2 regions of the Caballeronia sp. LZ016 genome follow, and region 2 is predicted to be linked to the other one. Evidence: riboswitches for the same ligand, from Rfam matches in the RefSeq annotation. Region 2 holds a riboswitch; the other holds the start of a gene.
What was found. A riboswitch is a leader RNA that binds a small molecule or an ion and turns the genes downstream of it on or off. The one in region 2 is predicted to bind manganese.
Positions count from the first base shown of each region.

Region 1: it holds a riboswitch for manganese, as region 2 does, so the genes downstream of both, mntP (manganese efflux pump MntP) here and P9220_RS03225 (sodium:calcium antiporter) in region 2, are expected to answer to the same signal.

Region 1 is NZ_JARTVY010000005.1:102,982-109,996, reverse strand. Features, by position in the region: gene P9220_RS24330 (FAD-dependent oxidoreductase) at 1-630, shown strand, start outside; gene P9220_RS24325 ((2Fe-2S)-binding protein) at 614-916, shown strand; partial or broken gene P9220_RS24320 (FAD-dependent oxidoreductase) at 913-2,358, shown strand; gene P9220_RS24315 (ABC transporter substrate-binding protein) at 2,403-3,197, shown strand; partial or broken gene P9220_RS24310 (MFS transporter) at 3,223-3,597, opposite strand; partial or broken gene P9220_RS24305 (LysR substrate-binding domain-containing protein) at 3,597-4,028, shown strand; gene mntP (manganese efflux pump MntP) at 4,044-4,613, opposite strand; yybP-ykoY riboswitch at 4,624-4,800, opposite strand; gene P9220_RS24295 (RNA polymerase sigma factor) at 4,822-5,508, opposite strand; gene P9220_RS24290 (cupredoxin family copper-binding protein) at 5,505-5,822, opposite strand; gene P9220_RS24285 (DUF4142 domain-containing protein) at 5,824-6,357, opposite strand; gene P9220_RS24280 (alpha-amylase family protein) at 6,490-7,015, shown strand, end outside.
Region 2 is NZ_JARTVY010000001.1:674,818-685,257, forward strand. Features, by position in the region: gene P9220_RS03195 (aldo/keto reductase) at 1-720, opposite strand, end outside; gene P9220_RS03200 (class I SAM-dependent methyltransferase) at 927-1,724, shown strand; gene P9220_RS03205 (HAD family hydrolase) at 1,773-4,187, shown strand; gene P9220_RS03210 (flagellin domain-containing protein) at 4,414-5,238, shown strand; gene fliD (flagellar filament capping protein FliD) at 5,388-6,839, shown strand; gene P9220_RS03220 (flagellar protein FliT) at 6,862-7,161, shown strand; gene P9220_RS03225 (sodium:calcium antiporter) at 7,285-8,295, opposite strand; yybP-ykoY riboswitch at 8,402-8,574, opposite strand; gene P9220_RS03230 (ABC transporter substrate-binding protein) at 8,771-10,378, shown strand; gene P9220_RS03235 (MBL fold metallo-hydrolase) at 10,388-10,440, opposite strand, start outside.

The sequences.
Region 1 (7,015 bases), on a different contig from region 2:
CAGCAGGCCTTCCGGCTTCATGGCGGCACGTATTTGCCTCATAACGAAGTGCGGGAGATTCGCCCGCGCGCGGGCCGCTTCGAAGTCGATACGACGAACGGCACGCTCGAAGCAGAACGCGTCGTGCTTGCCGCCGGTCTCGACAACGCGCGCCTCGCCCCGATGATCGGCATGCACGCGCCCATCACGCCGCTGCGTGGACAGATCATGGTGACGGAGCGCCTCGCGCCGTTCCTCGATTATCCGACGCTCGTCGTGCGTCAGACGCGCGAAGGCTCCGTCCTGCTCGGCGATTCCGCGGAACAGGTCGGCTTCGACGACGGCCAGACGCGCGCCGTAATGGCCGATATCGCGCGGCGCGCGCGCACCGCGTTCCCGCTGCTCGGCGCTGCACGCATCGTGCGGTCGTGGGGCGCGCTGCGCATCATGACGCCGGACGGCCTGCCGGTCTATGAGGAATCGTCCGCGCATCCCGGCGCATTCCTCGCCATCTGCCACAGCGGCGTGACGCTCGCCGCCGCGCACGCGGACGTCATCGCGCCGTGGATCGCGGGCGGCGGCAAGCCCTCGATTCTTGATCCTTTCGTCGCCACACGTTTTTCCAAATCGACCGATGCCCACGCTATTTGAACCTCTCGCAACCCTGCCTGCGCGCACGGTGCGCATCGACATCGACGGCGCCGAGCGGCATGTGCCCACGCATTACTCCATCGCCGCCGCGTTGCTGGAAAGCGGCGCGGCGTCGTGCCGCACGACGCCCGTCGCCGGCACGGCACGCGGCCCGTTTTGCATGATGGGCGTGTGCTTCGACTGCCTCGTCGAAGTCGATGGCGTGCCGAACGTGCAGGCGTGCATGACGCGCGTGCGCGACGGCATGCGCGTGCGCGCGATGAGCGGCAAAGCGAGGCTCGCATGACGCAGGCGACGTGCGATCTGCTGATCGTCGGCGCGGGACCGGCGGGCATGTCGGCCGCGATCGAAGCGCGCGCGGCGGGGCTGGATGTCGTCGTGGCCGACGAGAGCCACGCGCCCGGCGGACAGATTTATCGCGACGCCGCGCAGTCGCCGCTCGCCGATGCGACCGTGCTCGGCGACGACTATCTCGCAGGCCGCGCGCTCATCGAACGCTTCACCGGCAGCGGCGCGAAGCATCTCGTGCGATGCACGGTCTGGCAGATCGCGTTCGAGAACGGCCGCGTCATCGCGATGCTGACGCGTAAGCCCCACGATGAACACGGCGGCACGCTCGAAGTCGCGGCGCGCGCAGTGCTGATCGCCACCGGCGCGCAGGAGCGTCCGTGGCCCGTAAAGGGATGGACGTTGCCGGGCGTGCTGGGCATCGGCGCGGCGCAGACGCTCGTCAAGTCGTCGGGACTCGCGCCGTCGCAGGATGCGGTGCTTGCGGGTAGCGGCCCGCTTCTGTGGCTTTTCGCGTCGCAATTGCTCGAAGCGGGGCGCCGCGTGCGCGCGATCATCGACACCACGCCGCTCGACGCGTGGCGCACCGCGTTACCGCATGCGCTGCCCGCGCTTGCCGGCGCGGATTATCTGCTCAAGGGCCTGCGCATGATGCGCGCGGTGAAAGGCGCTGGCATCCCGGTTCATCGCGGGGCGAGCGCGTTCTCGATCGAAGGCGAAGGCCGCGCCGAACGCGTGCGTTTCATCGATGCGAGCGGCGCGCAGCAGGTCATCCACACGCCGCTCGTGCTGCTGCATCAGGGCGTGATTCCATCGACACAACTGCCCCGCTCGCTCGGCTGCGAGCACGAGTAGGATGCGCCGTCCGCGTGCTGGCGTCCGCGCACGGATGCGCGGGGCAGAAGCAGTGTCGAACATGTCTGGATTGCGGGCGATGGCGCGGGCATCGGCGGTGCGAAGGCCGCGATGCACGCTGGCACGCTCGCGGCGCTCGACATCGCGCGCGAACTCGGTGCACTCGATGCCCCGTCGCGCGATGCAAGGAGCCGCCCTGCCTTGCGCGCGATGAAGCGCCATCTCGCCGTGCGCCCGCTGCTCGATGCGCTGTACACGCCGCCCGCTGCGCTGCGCCGCCCCGCCGATGACGTGACCGTGTGCCGGTGCGAAGAGATCAGCGCGGGCGAGATTCGCCGTATCGCGGCGCTCGGCTGCCAGGGCCCGAATCAGATGAAGGCGTTCTCGCGCTGCGGCATGGGGCCGTGTCAGGGCCGATGGTGCGGCACGACGGTCGGCGAGTTGATCGCGCAAGTGCAGCAACGTCCGGTCGGCGATGTCGGCTATTACCGCATCCGCGCGCCGATCAAGCCCGTCACGGTCGACGAGATCGCCGATTCCATCGCCGTCGACGACGCCTTCACGCGCGGCGATTTTCCAAGCTGATTGCAAACACCGCCAACCACACCGAAACATACTTAGGAAGCCGAATGAATACCCCACGCGCAAAGACGATGATGACCGCCGCCGCCCTCGCCCTGATGGCGGCCAGCACGATGGCGACGGCGAAGGAATGGAGCACGATCCGCGTCGGCGTCGATCCGACCTATCCGCCGTTCGAATCCGTCACGAAGGACGGCGCGGTGCAGGGCTTCGATATCGACCTGGGCAATGCGCTGTGCGCGAAGCTGAAGGCGAAATGCGTGTGGGTGCAGAGCAGCTTCGACGGCCTCATTCCCGGACTGCAGGCGCGCAAGTTCGATGTGATCCTGTCGTCGATGGCCGCGAATGAAAAGCGCCGCCAGCAAATCGACTTCACCGAGCGGCTGTATCGCAATCAGACCCGTCTGATCGCGAAGGAAAGCGCGCATCTGCTGCCTGAGGCATCGAAGCTCGCGGGCAAGCGCGTCGCCGTCGAGCAACGCACGGTGCAGGAGACGTACGCGCGTGAGAAATGGGCGGCGTCGGGCGTGGATGTGGTCGCGTATCCGAGCTACGACCAGGCGTATGCGGACCTGACCGCGGGCCGCGTCGATGCCGTGCTGATGGACGCCGTGCAAGGCAAGCTCGGCTTTCTCGCGACGCCGGCGGGCAAGGGCTTCGCGTTCGCGGGCGATGTCGTCTATGACCCGAAGATCATGGGCGACGGCGATGCCGCCGGGGTCCGCAAATCAGACCCCGATCTTCGCGACGCGCTGAATGGCGCGATGGCGGACATCCTGCGCGATGGAACGTATCGCAAGATCGAGGCGAAGTACTTCGACTTCGACATGTACGGCAAGTGACGCGCCGCCGCGTGCATCGATCGCTTCAGTGACACAGCTCCTCGAGACGCTTGCCGTTCGTTCGGGGTCCGAATATCCCGATGGAGAGCACGACCACGAGCATGCAGGCGGTGATGCCCGCGAACACGCCGACCACGCCAAAATCCCGCAACAGCGCCGCGATGATGAAGCCCGACATCATGGCGCCGATGCGGCTCGCCGAGTACACCAGCCCATTGGCGCGGCAACGGATGGCGGTCGGGAAAAGCTCGGCCTGATAGGCGTGATAGCACACCGAGATGGTCTGTCCCGCGAGACTGATGAGCACGCCCAGCGCGATCAGCATCGGCACCGAGCGGGCCTGACCGAACGCGATGCCGCTTGCGATCACCACCAGCGCGCCGTCAACGATCAGCCATCTTGCAGCACGAGCCTTATCGACGCGACCGGCTCGCGCTCGCCGTGCATCCCGATCATCCGCTCGCCAACGAGACACGCGTGAGCTTCGAGGACACGCTTCAGTACGAGCACGTCGGGCTGTTGCCGTCGACCGCCGTCCATACGATGCTCAGGCCATCCGCCGCAAGCGTCGGCAAGACGCTGTCGTATCGCGTGATCGTGTCCAGTTTCGATGCGGCGTTTCGTGTCGTCGCAGCGGGCCTCGGCATCAGCGTCGTGCCGGTGGAGGTCGCGGCGACGTATCGCTCCGTATTCGGCGTCGCGGTCATTCCGCTCGTCGATGCCTGGGCGGAACGGCGCTTCGTGGTCTGCTTCAAGGGCTTCGACCTGTTGCAGCCGGCGGCCCAGCGGATGGTCGAACATGTGACGCGCCGCGCCGGGCAAGCGGCCTGAGCGCAGCCTCGGCGCTCAACGGACGTAGCCGAGATGCTGCGCGAGAATCATGCTGCCGACGCCGATCAGCACCAGCCCGCCGACGATCTCCGCGCGCTTGCCGATGGTCGCGCCCACGACCCGGCCGATCATCACGCCGATGGTCACCATCAGCATCGTCGCAAAACCGATTGTCGCGGCCGTCGAGAAGATATCCACGTCGATGAAAGCGAGGCCCGCGCCGACGGCCATCGCATCGATGCTCGTTGCAAAGCCGGTCGCGGCCAGCACCCAGAACGAATGCGCGCTGGGCTTCTCGTCCGCGTGGCCGGCTTTGCCGCAGCCTTCGCGGATCATGCGCGCGCCCAGCAACAGCAGCAGCCCGAACGCGATCCAGTGATCCCACGCCGTGACGTACTGCGCCGCCGTCCTGCCGATGGCCCAGCCGACGAGCGGCGTGATCGCCTCGATGATGCCGAAGATGACGCCCGTTCTGAGCGCTTCGGTGACGCGTGGCTTGCGCAGGCTCGCGCCCTTGCCGACGGCGGCCGCGAAGGCGTCGGTGGACATGGCGAAGGCGAGGAAGATCGTGGAGGCGAGGTTCATCGAACGGGGCTCTGGTCGGGCGAAGATCGACGACGCAACGCGCCGCCCGACCTGAAGGCGCGTTCCGTCGATGGTCTTGCCAACCTTTGATGGCTGCTCATGCCACGATCCGAATGGATGGACCGAGTGTGTTGACATGAGCGCTTTCCGTGTGACGGAAAGCCGGCTACTCCCCAGCGAGAAGCGAAAGCTTAACACGGCATGATTGCTATGAGGCGCCACCAAATAGCTTGAAAAAGACGTTCGCAACGATGCGATCGCAACGCGATCCGCCGAATTCGAACACATCGCGCTCGGCGAGATCGAAGGCCTGCGCAAGCGATTCGCGCAACAGGCTGCGCGCCCGAAAATGCCGGCTGCGCACCGTCGCTTCGGGAATGTTCAGACACTGCGCGGTCTCCTCGACACTCATCTCCTCGATCGATCGCAGCACGAACACGACGCGGAACAGTTCCGGCAATTCATCGAGCTTGCGTTCGAGCAACGCGCGCACTTGCGCACGCGCCAGCGCCTCGTCGGGGGCATCGTCGCGCGTGCGTGCGGTATCGGCATGGTCGATGAAGTCGGGCGCATCCACGATAGGAATCACATTCTGACGACGCGACGAACGCCGCAATCGCGCGAAGCATTCGTTCAGGACGAGGCGCGAGAGCCACGTGAACAACTGCGCATCGCCGCGAAACTGGTTCATCGATCGATACGCGTGCAGATACGCATCCTGCAGCGCGTCTTCGGCTTCGGCATCGTTGCGCAAGGTCGCGCGCGCGAGCCGATATAGCCGGCGGTTATGCCGCCGCATCATCGTTTCGAACGCGGCGCGGTCGCCCGCCACGATGCGCCGCGCCATGGCGAGTTCGTCGTTGGTGCTGTCTGTCGCCGGAATCATCGTCGTCATTGCCGTACGTCGAGGACCGCGTGCATCGCGGGATGCAGCGCGCAGGAATACGCATAATGTCCCGCATCGCGCGCCACATAGCTCCACGAAGCGTTCGCCGCGATGTCGTGCGAATCGAACGCCTTCGCGTCGGCGGTCGCGGTATGCGGTAACAGGTCCTTGTTGATCCACACCACGCGATCGCCGCGCGCCACCGTCAATGCAGGCGGATCGAAACGCATGCCTTCGATCACGACGACATGCGTCGCCGCGATAGCATCGGCCGGCAGCACGAGCGCGCTCATCAGCAAGATCAGCAAGATCAGCAGGCGCATGTCACGCACCGTTCTTCGCGAGTTCCGCCTGCACGTGCCGCGCGTGTTGGAGATGGGCCACGAACGCCGGCCGCACCTTCACGAGCAGCGCCTTCAGTTCTGCGTTCTTCGCGTTCGGGATGAGCGTCTTGTCGAGCGCATCGAGCACGCTTTCATGATAGGCGACCTCGTGATCGATATACGCCTTGTCGAAACTCGCCCCCGACACGCCCTTCAGTCTGGCGATGTTCATGTCGCCGCCCTGTTTGAGGCTCTGGCTCGTCGCGTTGTCTTCCGGCGTCACGCCGAGCTTTTTCACCAGGTCGGTCGCGGCCTTGTTGACAGCGGTGTGATCCGTGACCATCTGATGCGCGAATGCCTTCACGTCCTTCGATTTCGTTCTGTCGCCCGCGAGCTTGCCCGCGTCGATATCGACCTGATTGCCGGTCACGACGATCGCCGCGATCTGCGGATCGGTCGGCGCCGCTCCTTGCGCATGGCACGCGATGCTCGTCCACGCGAGCGCCGCCGCGAGCGCGAAATGAATGCTTTTCATATGACCTCTCCTCGGATGAAGTGGCAGACACGGCATTGGATGTCACGTAAAAGCCGCGCGTTCCCGCATTGCCCGCCCGGATGAATCACGGTTACACTCGGACGCACACGAACCGGGCCTCGATCAAAGCGCATGCTCAACGATCTCTGGTACAAGAACGCGGTCATCTACTGCCTGTCCGTCGGCGCGTTCATGGATGCGAACGGCGACGGCGTCGGCGATTTTCAGGGCTTGCTGCGCCGGCTCGACTATCTTCAGGGCCTCGGCATCACCACCATCTGGCTGATGCCCTTCCAGCCATCGCCCGGCCGCGACAACGGCTACGACATCTCCGACTACTACAACGTCGACCCGCGCTACGGCACGCTCGGCGACTTCGCGGAATTCACTCACGCGTGCCGTCAGCGCGGCCTGCGCGTGCTGATCGACCTCGTCGTGAATCACACGTCGGATCAGCATCCGTGGTTCAGGGAAGCGCGGCGCGACGAGCACTCCAGGTATCGCGACTGGTATGTATGGTCGAAGAAGCGGCCGGTCGGCGCGGACGACGGCGTGGTCTTTCCCGGCGTGCAGAAGTCCACCTGGACCTACGACAAGCAAGCGGCCATGTGGTACTTCCACCGCTTCTACGACTTCCAGCCCGACCTGAACACCGCGA
Region 2 (10,440 bases):
CAAATACTTCTCGACGCGCGAGCCGCGCGCCGCCTGTGTCGTATCTTCCTTCGACCGGTATTTGCCCGACAGGAAGCCGCTCGCCAGGCTGAAATACGTGACGACCGCAATCTTGTGTTTTTCCGCGACCGGTTCGAGATCGGTTTCATAGCCTTCGCGGTCGTACAGGTTGTACTCCGGCTGAAGAATCTGATAGGCGGGCAATCCTGATTCCTTCGAGACCCGCAACGCCTCTTCCAGCCGCTCGCCCGTGTAGTTCGACGCGCCGATCACGCGCACCTTCCCCGCCTTGACGAGCTTCTGATACGCGTCGAGCGTCTCGTCGAGCGGCGTCTTGTCGTCGTCGAGATGGGAGAAGTAGACGTCGATGTAATCGGTCTTGAGGCGGCGCAGCGAATCGTCGACGGCCGCCGCGATGTTCGCCGCCGAGAGCCCCGCACGCGTGCCGAGCATGCCGACCTTGGTGGCGAGCACGATCTTGTGGCGCTTGCCGCTTTCCCTGAACCACTTGCCGATGATCGCTTCGGACTCGCCGCCCTGATGCCCGTCGACCCATGCGGAATAGACGTCCGCCGTATCGACGAAGTTGAGGCCGTGATCGACGAAGGCATCGAGGATGGAGAACGACGTGCGCTCGTCGGCCGTCCAGCCGAAGACGTTGCCGCCGAATACGAGCGGCGCGACTTTGATATCCGATGTGCCGATGCTGCGCGTTTGCATGGGTCCTCTCTCCGTTGGAAAAGTGCGTCAGCCGATGATACATGCGGCCCTCGCCGCCTGCAGGCATGCGCCGTCAGCCGGCAAACGTAAAACTAAAACGAAAACTGAGGGGAAAAGCGGCCCCTTTTCGAGACTTTCGTTTGCGGGGCTTCACCTAACATCGCTTCAGTCCAGAAAAGTCTTCCGAAGCCCGAACGCCCTTGCACATGAGCAATTTGCTGATTTATTCGATGGCCGAGTTCGCGCCGATCACCGTTCCACTCCTCGATATCTGCGCGCCTCGCAAGATCGCGGAAATCGGGCTCGAATTCGGCGGCAACACCCGCATTCTGTCCGACTGGGCCGAAGCCCACGACGCCACGCTCACCTGCATCGATCCGACGCCGCGCCCGGAAGCGACCGCGTGGATCGAAAGCACGAGGCATATCGAGTTGCAGCGCGCGACGAGCCATGACGCGATCCCGCGCATCGCCGATGTCGACGCATGGTTCATCGACGGCGATCACAACTGGTACACGGTCTTCAACGAATTGCGGCTGATCGAAGAACGCTCGCACGCCGACGGCAAGCCGGTGCTCGCTTTCATGCACGACGTCTGCTGGCCCGCCGGCCGTCGCGATCAGTACTACAACCCCGCCGCGATCCCCGCCGAGTTCCGCCAGCCGTATAGCTATGGCAACGGCGTGACGCTCGGCAATCCGGGCAAGGTGCGTGGCGGCTTCGGCTCGCCGGAAGGATCGTTCGCTTATGCCGACCACGAAGGCGGCCCGCGCAATGGCGTCTTGACCGCGCTCGAAGATTTCATCGCGCAGTCGGATACCGACTATGTGTATGCGGTGATTCCGCTCGTGTTCGGCCTCGCCGTGCTGATCGAGCGCACGCATCCGTGCATCGAGGCAATCGCGCAGATTCTCGCGCCGTATCACAACAACCCGCTGCTGGCGCGCGTCGAAGAGAACCGCCTCGCGAACTATCTCACCGTGATCGCCGCGCACGCGCGCTGATCCGTCCACCATTCCAACGCCCGCACGCGTCAGAGGAGCATCCTGAACATGACCGACCGCAACATACCGGCCGCAGACCTGATGGCGGCCTGGTCCGCCAAACTCGACGGCCGCAAGGTCGCCACTTTCGACTGTTTCGACACCATCTTCTGGCGCGGCGTGGCCGAGCCGATCGATGTGTACTACGCGCTCGCCGAAGACCCGCTGTTCGTCGCGCATCGCATCGGCGCTCGTGTGCGCACGCAGGCCGAAGCCACTGCGCGCACGAACCGCTCGTTCAGGAACGGCACGTTCGAAGCATCGCTCGAAGAAATCTATGCGGTGTGCGCGCCGCACGCGGACGAGTCCACCGTTCGCGAACTGGCCGAGCGCGAAGTTCAGAAGGAGATCGAAATCGGCTTCGCTTTCGAGCCGGTGCTCGCGCTGATGCGCGAAGCGAAGGCGCGCGGTCTTGCCGTCGCGATCGTCAGCGATACTTACTATAGCGAGGCGCAACTGCGCCGCATCCTGTTCGCGACCGCGCCTGAACTCGAAACGCTGCTCGACCACGTCTTCTGCTCTTCCGAATTCGGCTTCGGCAAGTCGAACGGGCTGTGGCCGAAGATCATGGCGAAGCTGGGCGTGAGCGCCGCGGACATCCTGCATACGGGCGACAACCCGGTCGCCGACTATGCCGCGCCGATGTCGCTCGGCATCGGCTGCGTGCATCTCTTACAACGCGACGAAGATACGTCGAAGGCCGAGCGTCAGCGCCTCATCGCAGCGCGCCTGCTGTTTCCGGCCATCCGCTCGACGCAGGCGGCCCCGAGCCTCTATCACGGCCTGAAGGCGCAGCAACTCACGCGCAGGCAGGACCCGAACGAGCGCGTCGGCTACTGGGCGCTGGGCCCGATCGTCTACAGCTTCGCGCGCTTCATCCTCGACGAGCGCCGCACGCTGAACGCGACCGGCAAGCCGCACAAGTTCGCATTCCTCATGCGCGACGGCCATTTGCTGCGGCTTGCGTGCGAGGTCATGTCGAACGAAGCCATGAGCGATCCGGTCTATCTGAGCCGCTTCACCGCCGTGGCCGTCTCGTTCGATAGCGGCGAGAGCATCCAGCGCTACGCAGGCAAGCACGCGGCATCGCATCCGCTCTATGTCATCTGCGATCAGATGCTGATGCCGCCCGAGCTCAAGAAGAAAGTGCTCGCACGCGCAATGAAGGCGAAGGACCCGGCGCACGAGTTCCGCAGGCTGCTTGCCGAGCGCGCGACGCAAAAGACCATCGTGAGCCAGTCCAACGCGCTGCGCGCACGGCTTTTCCGCCACCTGCAGCGCACCGTCGGCCTGGAACGCGGTGACACGCTGGTGCTCGCGGACCTCGGCTATTACGGGACGATTCAGCACGCCATCCGCGATGTCTTCAAGCGCCATTACGACGTGGATGTCATCGGCCGATACTTCGCCTCGCTCGATTCGCCGGGATCCCATCTCGACCGCCGTGCGCTGATCGATGCAAGCTGGACCGAGGAGAACGTCGTTGAAACGCTTATCGCGCATATTGGCGATTTCGAGCAGATGTGCGCGATCAGTTGCGGCAGCGTGATCGCCTACGAACAGGACGGCACGCCGATTCTCGCCGACGTCAAGAAAGGCAGCATGCAGCTCGAAACGACGCACGCGATCCAGCAAGCGTGTCTGCAGTTCATTCGCGATGTCGAGGCGACGCCCGCCATTCATTTGCCGGCGCTCACGCCCGAACGGCTGCGCGTGGTCGCGGCTATCGAACTGGCGCGGCTCGTCTATCTGCCCGAGCACGAGGAAATCGAGCGCAGCGCGAGATCGCTCTTCGAGCTGAACGTCGGCACCGATATCGCGTTCGATGTAGCCAACGTCGACGCGGGCATCAAGGGCCTGCGCCAGCGCGGCCCGTTCTATATGCGCAGCATCGGCAAGGGCTTCCGGACCGGGTATCCGTCGGAGATGCGTTACGCGGGCATCGACCAGGCGATCTTCCTGATGTCGATTCGCCGTCACCGCCTCGACTTCACGGTCGACGATACCTCGTACCGGCGCATCGATGTCCCCGCGCTGTTCGTGCGCGGCAACGAAAGCGCGACGCAGAGCGTCTCGGCGCGCGCGACTTACGACGGCTTCTATTCGGTCGTCCTGCCGCGTTCGCAATTCGACACCGCGTTGATGATCGGCCGCGAGCTGAGCTGGATGCAGCTCGAATCGGCGACGACATTCTCCGCCGAGTATCTGGATTCGAGTTCCGAATTCGATCGCCAGCGCGCTTTGGAAGCCGGCACCGAGATCATTCTCGACGGCATGGAAGAACGTGAACCGGGCATTTATCAGGTTTCACCGAACGGACTTATTTATCTGCCGGCGGCAAAGGAACAATCTCAGCAAGTGGTACGGCTGATTTTCCGTCCGCTTGCTAAAGCCGCCGCCACGCAAATGGCTCACGCTTTGTAGTTTTTATTCGTCGACCGCAGTCGGGAAAGCCGTCGCAAGAAGGCCAAAAGCCTTGTCGCGCAAGCCTTCCCGGCCGATCGAAAAGACCCGGTGCATAAGCCCTAAAGTTTTTTTCGGGCAGCCCGATAACCTAAGGTAAGGCGGTCAGCGTAAGTTCCAAAACAGCGCGACGCCGTAACTGATGTAGGCGTTAAAGACGCCATACTTTAAAGAGGGAAAACAAGCCATGTTGAACATCAATACCAACACGCTGTCGCAAGCTACGCAAAAGAACCTGGCTGGTTCGCAAAGCGCCCTGTCGTCGGCAATCAACCGCCTTTCGTCGGGCAAGCGCATCAACAGCGCGGCTGACGATGCAGCAGGTCTCGCGATTTCGACGAACATGACGTCGTACGTCAACGCGCTGAACCAGGGCGTGTCGAACGCAAACAACGCAATCTCGATGATCCAGACGGCATCGGGCGGCCTCAGCTCCACGACGGACAACCTGCAACGTATCCGCCAGCTCGCCGTTCAGGCTGCTGACGGCTCGCTGTCCGACACGCAGCGCGGCTACCTCCAGACGGAAGTGAGCCAGCGTCTCGGCGAACTGGATCGCGTCGCGAACCAGACCACGTTCAACGGCCAGGCCATGCTGTCGGGTTCGGTTTCGTCGGTGTCGTTCCAGATCGGCGCAGTGGCGAACCAGACGCTGAGCGTCGACTTCGGCAGCGTTTCGATGGGCTCGACCGGCCTGTTCGGTTCGGTGAGCGTGGACATCTCGACGGCAAGCGGCGCGCAAAACGTGATCGGCTATGTCGACACCGCGCTCGACACGGTCAACACGCTGCAATCGACGCTCGGCGCTGAGCAGAACCGCTTCACGTCGGCTGTCTCCAGCCTGCAATCGCAGTCGACCAACCTGAGCTCGGCACAATCGGCGATCACCGACGCAGACTTCGCACAAGAAACCGCGAACCTGTCGAAGGCGCAAGTGCTGCAGCAAGCCGGTATCTCGGTTCTGGCGCAAGCGAACTCGATGCCGCAGCAAGTGCTGAAGCTCCTCGGCTAAAGCACCTTCACTCACCCCGCTGCGTTCTGGCGGGGTTCAGTGCGCGACTGGGAGGCTTGCCTCCCAGCTTTCGTTAGCGGCGCGCAAAGACGTACCCCGCGCCGCTCACGAAAGCTCGCAACATATAGGCAGTCCGTCCGGAGCATCCGATGACCACCACCACCTCGACCACGAGTTCGACCGACATCAGCGCCACGCTGGCCGCTGCCGCGCAGTCCATCATCAGCGGCGCGACCAATTCCTCGCTCGACGTCTCCACGCTCGTCTCCTCGATCGTCACCGCCAAGACGACGGGCCAGGCCACGCAGATCGCGAAGAAGACGGCGAGCGACAACACGCTGTTGTCCGCCGTGTCGCAGATCAAGTCCGCGCTCTCCTCGCTGCAATCGTCCCTTTCCAGCCTGTCCGACGGCACGGGGCTCGCAGCGTACACGGCGACGGCCAGCGGCAGCGGACTGACCGCCACCGCCGGCACGAGCGCGGTCGCCGGTTCGTATGAGATCAAGGTCAACAACGTGGCGAGCGCGCAGAAGATTTCATCGACGGCGCACGCGGCCACCGACACCTTCGGCGCCGGCACGCTCACGCTGAGTCTCGGATCCAGTTCGATGAACGTCACGCTCGACGGCACCAACACGCTCGCGAGCATCGCATCGTCGATCAACTCGGCGAACGACAACCCCGGCATCAGCGCGACCATCGTGACCGGCACGGACGGCCAGCACCTCGTGCTCGCCTCGAAGACCACGGGCGCGGCGAACACGATCTCGGTGACTGCGGGCGCGGGCGTCGATTCATCGCTTTCGTACAGCGCGGGCAGCAGCAATTTCACGGAAACGTCGAAGGCGCAGGATGCGTCGCTGACGGTCGACGGCACCGCGGTCACGAGCTCGACGAACACACTCACGACGGCCATCGGCGGCGTGACGCTCAATCTCGCGTCGGCTGCGGCGGGCAGCACGCAAACGCTGACCGTGGCGTCCGACACGACCACGGAAAAGAGCACGATCAAGGCGTTCGTCGATTCCTACAACTCCTTCGTGAGCCAGGCTGCGGCGCTGTCCACTTTCGACTCGACGAAAGCCGCCGGCTCGCAAGGCGGCGCACTGCTCGGCGATTCGATGCTGCAGACGATCAGAAGCACGCTCGCGAACATCGTCACGAGCGGTGTGACGTCCGGCTCCGGATCGACGTCGACGACCACGAACCTGGCTTCGATCGGCATCGACCTTCAGGACGACGGCACGCTGTCGATCGACGACTCCAAGCTCTCGACCGCGCTCTCGAACAGCCCGACGCGCGTGCAGCAGTTGTTCAGCCAGACGAACGGCATCGGCAAGCAGCTCAGCTCGAAGATCACGACGTTCCTGCAGACGGGCGGCGTCATCGACACGCGCACGACGGCGCTCAACGCCGACCTCAAGAGCCTGACCGATCAGACGGCCAAGCTGCAGACCTACGCCGACAGCCTGACCTCGCAATACAACGCGCAATTCACGGCGCTCAACACGCTGATGGCGACGATGCAGAACAACACCGCGTATCTGACGCAGCTCTTCGGCGGCACGAACAGCGCGGGCGCGCTGGCGACGAACAAGTAACCCGCGACGCACGGAGACGGATGTGAGCCAACACGAATTGCTGACGAACGCAGTGACGCTGACCCGCGCGATGGCCGCGGCGGCCGCCGCTGGCGACTGGATCGAAGCCGCGCGCGTGGCCGAACTGCGCTCGCCGGTCATCATGCAGTTGCAGAACGACCGCGATTCCGCGACGCTGCAGGCGGCTCGCGACATTCAGGCGCTCGATGCCTCGCTGATGCAGACGGCGGAAGCGGCGCGCATGTCGCTCGGCGAGGGCTTTCGTGAAGCCACCGCTCGCATCGACGCGGCGAGCCGCTATCAACAGGCCGCGCGCCTCTAAAGTTTTCCGGATCGGGGCCGATAAACAAACAACAACAAGAACAACGCGTCGATGTCCGACGCGCCGCCTGAACATCGATGCCCGCCTCGCGCGGGCATTTTCTTTTGCGGGCTCAGTGCGCGCCTAGCGGCCGAGGGTCAGCGTCAGATAGGCGGCGTACAGCACGCCATTGCCCAGCAGCGCCCAGAGCGCGACGCCATTGCCGCGTGCATGAAAACGCAGCCACGCCGCCGCCGCAAGCGTGATCAGCACGCCGGTCAGCACTTCGATTCGCGGCTCCCACGGCGTCAGCATGATGCCGATAGCGGGCAAGAGCGTCCCCTGAAACACCATCGCGCCGGTGATGTTGCCGAACGCGAGCGTGTCCTTGCCGCGCCGCGCCCACAGGATGCTGTTCACCTTCTCGGGCAGCTCCGTAGCGATCGGAATGATGATGAGCGACAGCAGCAGCGCCGATACCCCGAGCGCCTGCGACACGCCTTCGACCCCGTGAATGAAGCCCTTCGCCCCGCCGACGAGCAGCACGATGCCGGCGAGGAACTGCAGCATGATGGACCCGAGGCTGGTCTTCAGGCCGAGACGCGAGATAAAGAGCGTTTCGGGTGCTTCCGTGCCGTGCCCGCTTTCGACGAGATTCGCGGAAGCGCGGAACGTCGCGACGACATAGATGATGTACAGCACGACGAGCCCGCCCGCGAACAGCGCGCGCACTTGCCACGCATGATGCGGCACGAACATCGCGCCTGCCGCGATCAAAAACGCCACGAGGAAGAAGTTGAGGTCACGCGTGAAGCCGCTGCGCTCGGGCGTGATGACGCCGCGCAAGCCGCGCGACTTCACGATGGCGAGCGTCATCAGGCAGGTGGAGAGTGTCGCGAGCATCAGCGGTGCGCCGAGAATCGCGCCGACGCCGATTTCTTCGTTGACCGCGCGGCTCGCGGTGCCGCCCAGGAGCGCGATGATCGGCACGGTGGTCTCCGGCAATGCCGTGCCGACCGCCGCGAACAGCGAACCGGTGACGCCTTCCGAGATGCCGAGCCGTTCGCCCAGATGTTCGAGCGCGTTGGTGAAGAGTTCGGATGCGATCAGGATGATCGCGAGCATGAATGCGAGTTCGAGGAAGAGCATCGTCATGCGGCACCCCGCATCGAACGATGGAAAGCGGACGCGGCGCCAGTGCGAATGCCAGCGCGGGTGAACAATGAATATTGTGATTGTGGGGACACGACGATGATTCCACGGCCGGACGTCAGCGAACCATGATGCGCCACGCCCGTCCGACCAGGAACGACATAGCGCATCAATGGTCTCGCCAAACCGGACCGGTCGAACGCGCCACGGCAGAGAAAGCCGAGGATGTTGACGCGTTCTCCTTCGCAAGACGAAGGAAGGCTACTCCCCAAAGACGGGGGCCAGTGTAGCGTGACGCGCACGGTTCGGCAAGCCGCGCGCCCGCGCGAGGCATAACGGTATGCGCAATGCTTCGTTGTGACGGCTCGCGCCGTTGGATAAGCTGTCGCGCGGGCGCGGCGCTTGCACGCGTCGCCGTGCCCGGCAGATCCCGAGCAACAAGAAAACCGATGTGTGACCGAGAGTCACGGGAGAATCCATGCGCCTCAACCGCTCCAAAGTCCGCGCCACCGCCGCGCTCGCAGCCGCCCTCGTGGCCGCGCCGATCCTCGCGATGTCGAAGCCGCTCACCGTATGCACGGAATCGAGTCCGGATGGCTTCGATGTCGTCCAGTTCAATTCCCTCGTGACGACGAACGCATCGGCGGACGTCGTCTTCAATACGCTCGTCTCGTACGACGAGGCCGCGAAGAAGGTCGCGCCATCGCTTGCGCAGAAGTGGGACGTATCGAGCGATGGGCTCACGTACACGTTCCATCTGCGCCCGAACGTGCAATTCCAGACCACCGACTACTTCAAGCCCACGCGCCCGCTCAACGCGGATGACGTCGTTTTCACGTTCGAGCGCATGCTGTCGGACAGCAATCCGTGGCACAAGGTGGCGGGCGCAAGCGGCTTTCCACATGCGCAGTCGATGGGCCTCGTGAAGCTCATCAAGGCTGTAACGAAGGTCGACGACCAGACGGTGAAATTCCAACTGAACGAGCCGAACGCGACCTTCGTGCCGATCCTCACGATGGGCTTCGCATCGATCTATTCGGCCGAGTACGCGGACCGGTTGCTGAAGGAGAACAGGCAGCTCGACATCAACAGCAAGCCCATCGGCACGGGCCCGTTCGTGCTCAGGAGCTACACGAAGGATGCGGTCATCCGCTACGACGTGAACCCGTCGTACTGGGGACCGAAGCCGAAGGTCGATCGCCTGATCTATGCGATCACGCCCGATGCCTCGGTGCGCGCGCAGAAGATCAAGGCGGGCGAATGTCAGATTGCGCTGTCGCCGAAGCCGCAGGACGTGCTCGATGCGAAGAGGGACAAGTCGCTCGAGGTGAGCGAGACGCCGGCGTTCATGACGGCCTTCGTCGCGCTGAACACGCAGAAGAAGCCGCTCGACAATCCGAAGGTGCGCCAGGCGCTGAACATGGCGTTCGATCGCACGACGTACATGAAGACCGTGTTCGACAACACCGCATCGCCGGCGGTGAATCCGTATCCGCCGAATACGTGGAGCTACGACAAGAGCGTGCAGGCTTATCCCTATTCGACGGATCGCGCGAAGAAGCTGCTTGCCGATGCGGGCCTGCCGAACGGCTTTGAGACGACGATCTGGGTGCGTCCGAATGGCAGCGTACTGAATCCGAATCCGAAGGCAGGCGCGGAGTTGCTTCAGGCCGATCTGGCGAAGATCGGCGTGAAGGCGCAGGTGAAGGTGATCGAATGGGGCGAGCTGATCAAGGAAGCGAAGCAGGGCCAGCACGACATGCTGTTCATGGGCTGGGCCGGCGACAACGGCGATCCGGATAACTATCTTTCGCCGCTATTCAGTTGCAATGCGGTGAAGTCCGGCATCAACTTCGCGCGCTTCTGCGATGCGCAGCTCGACAAGCTGATCGCGGATGGCAAGGCGACGCCCGATGTCGCGAAGCGCACGAAATCGTATGTCGACGCGCAGAAGATCATCCACGATCAGGCGCTGTGGATTCCGCTCGTGTATCCGACGGCCGCGGCGCTGACACGCGCGAATGTCAGCGGGTATAACGTGAGTCCGTTCGGGCGGCAGAATTTCGGGGCGGTTTCGGTGCAGTAAACGGAGACGTCACGCCGGCGCGAACCGCATCACCCCATCCGCGCCGGTCCGACGCTTCAACG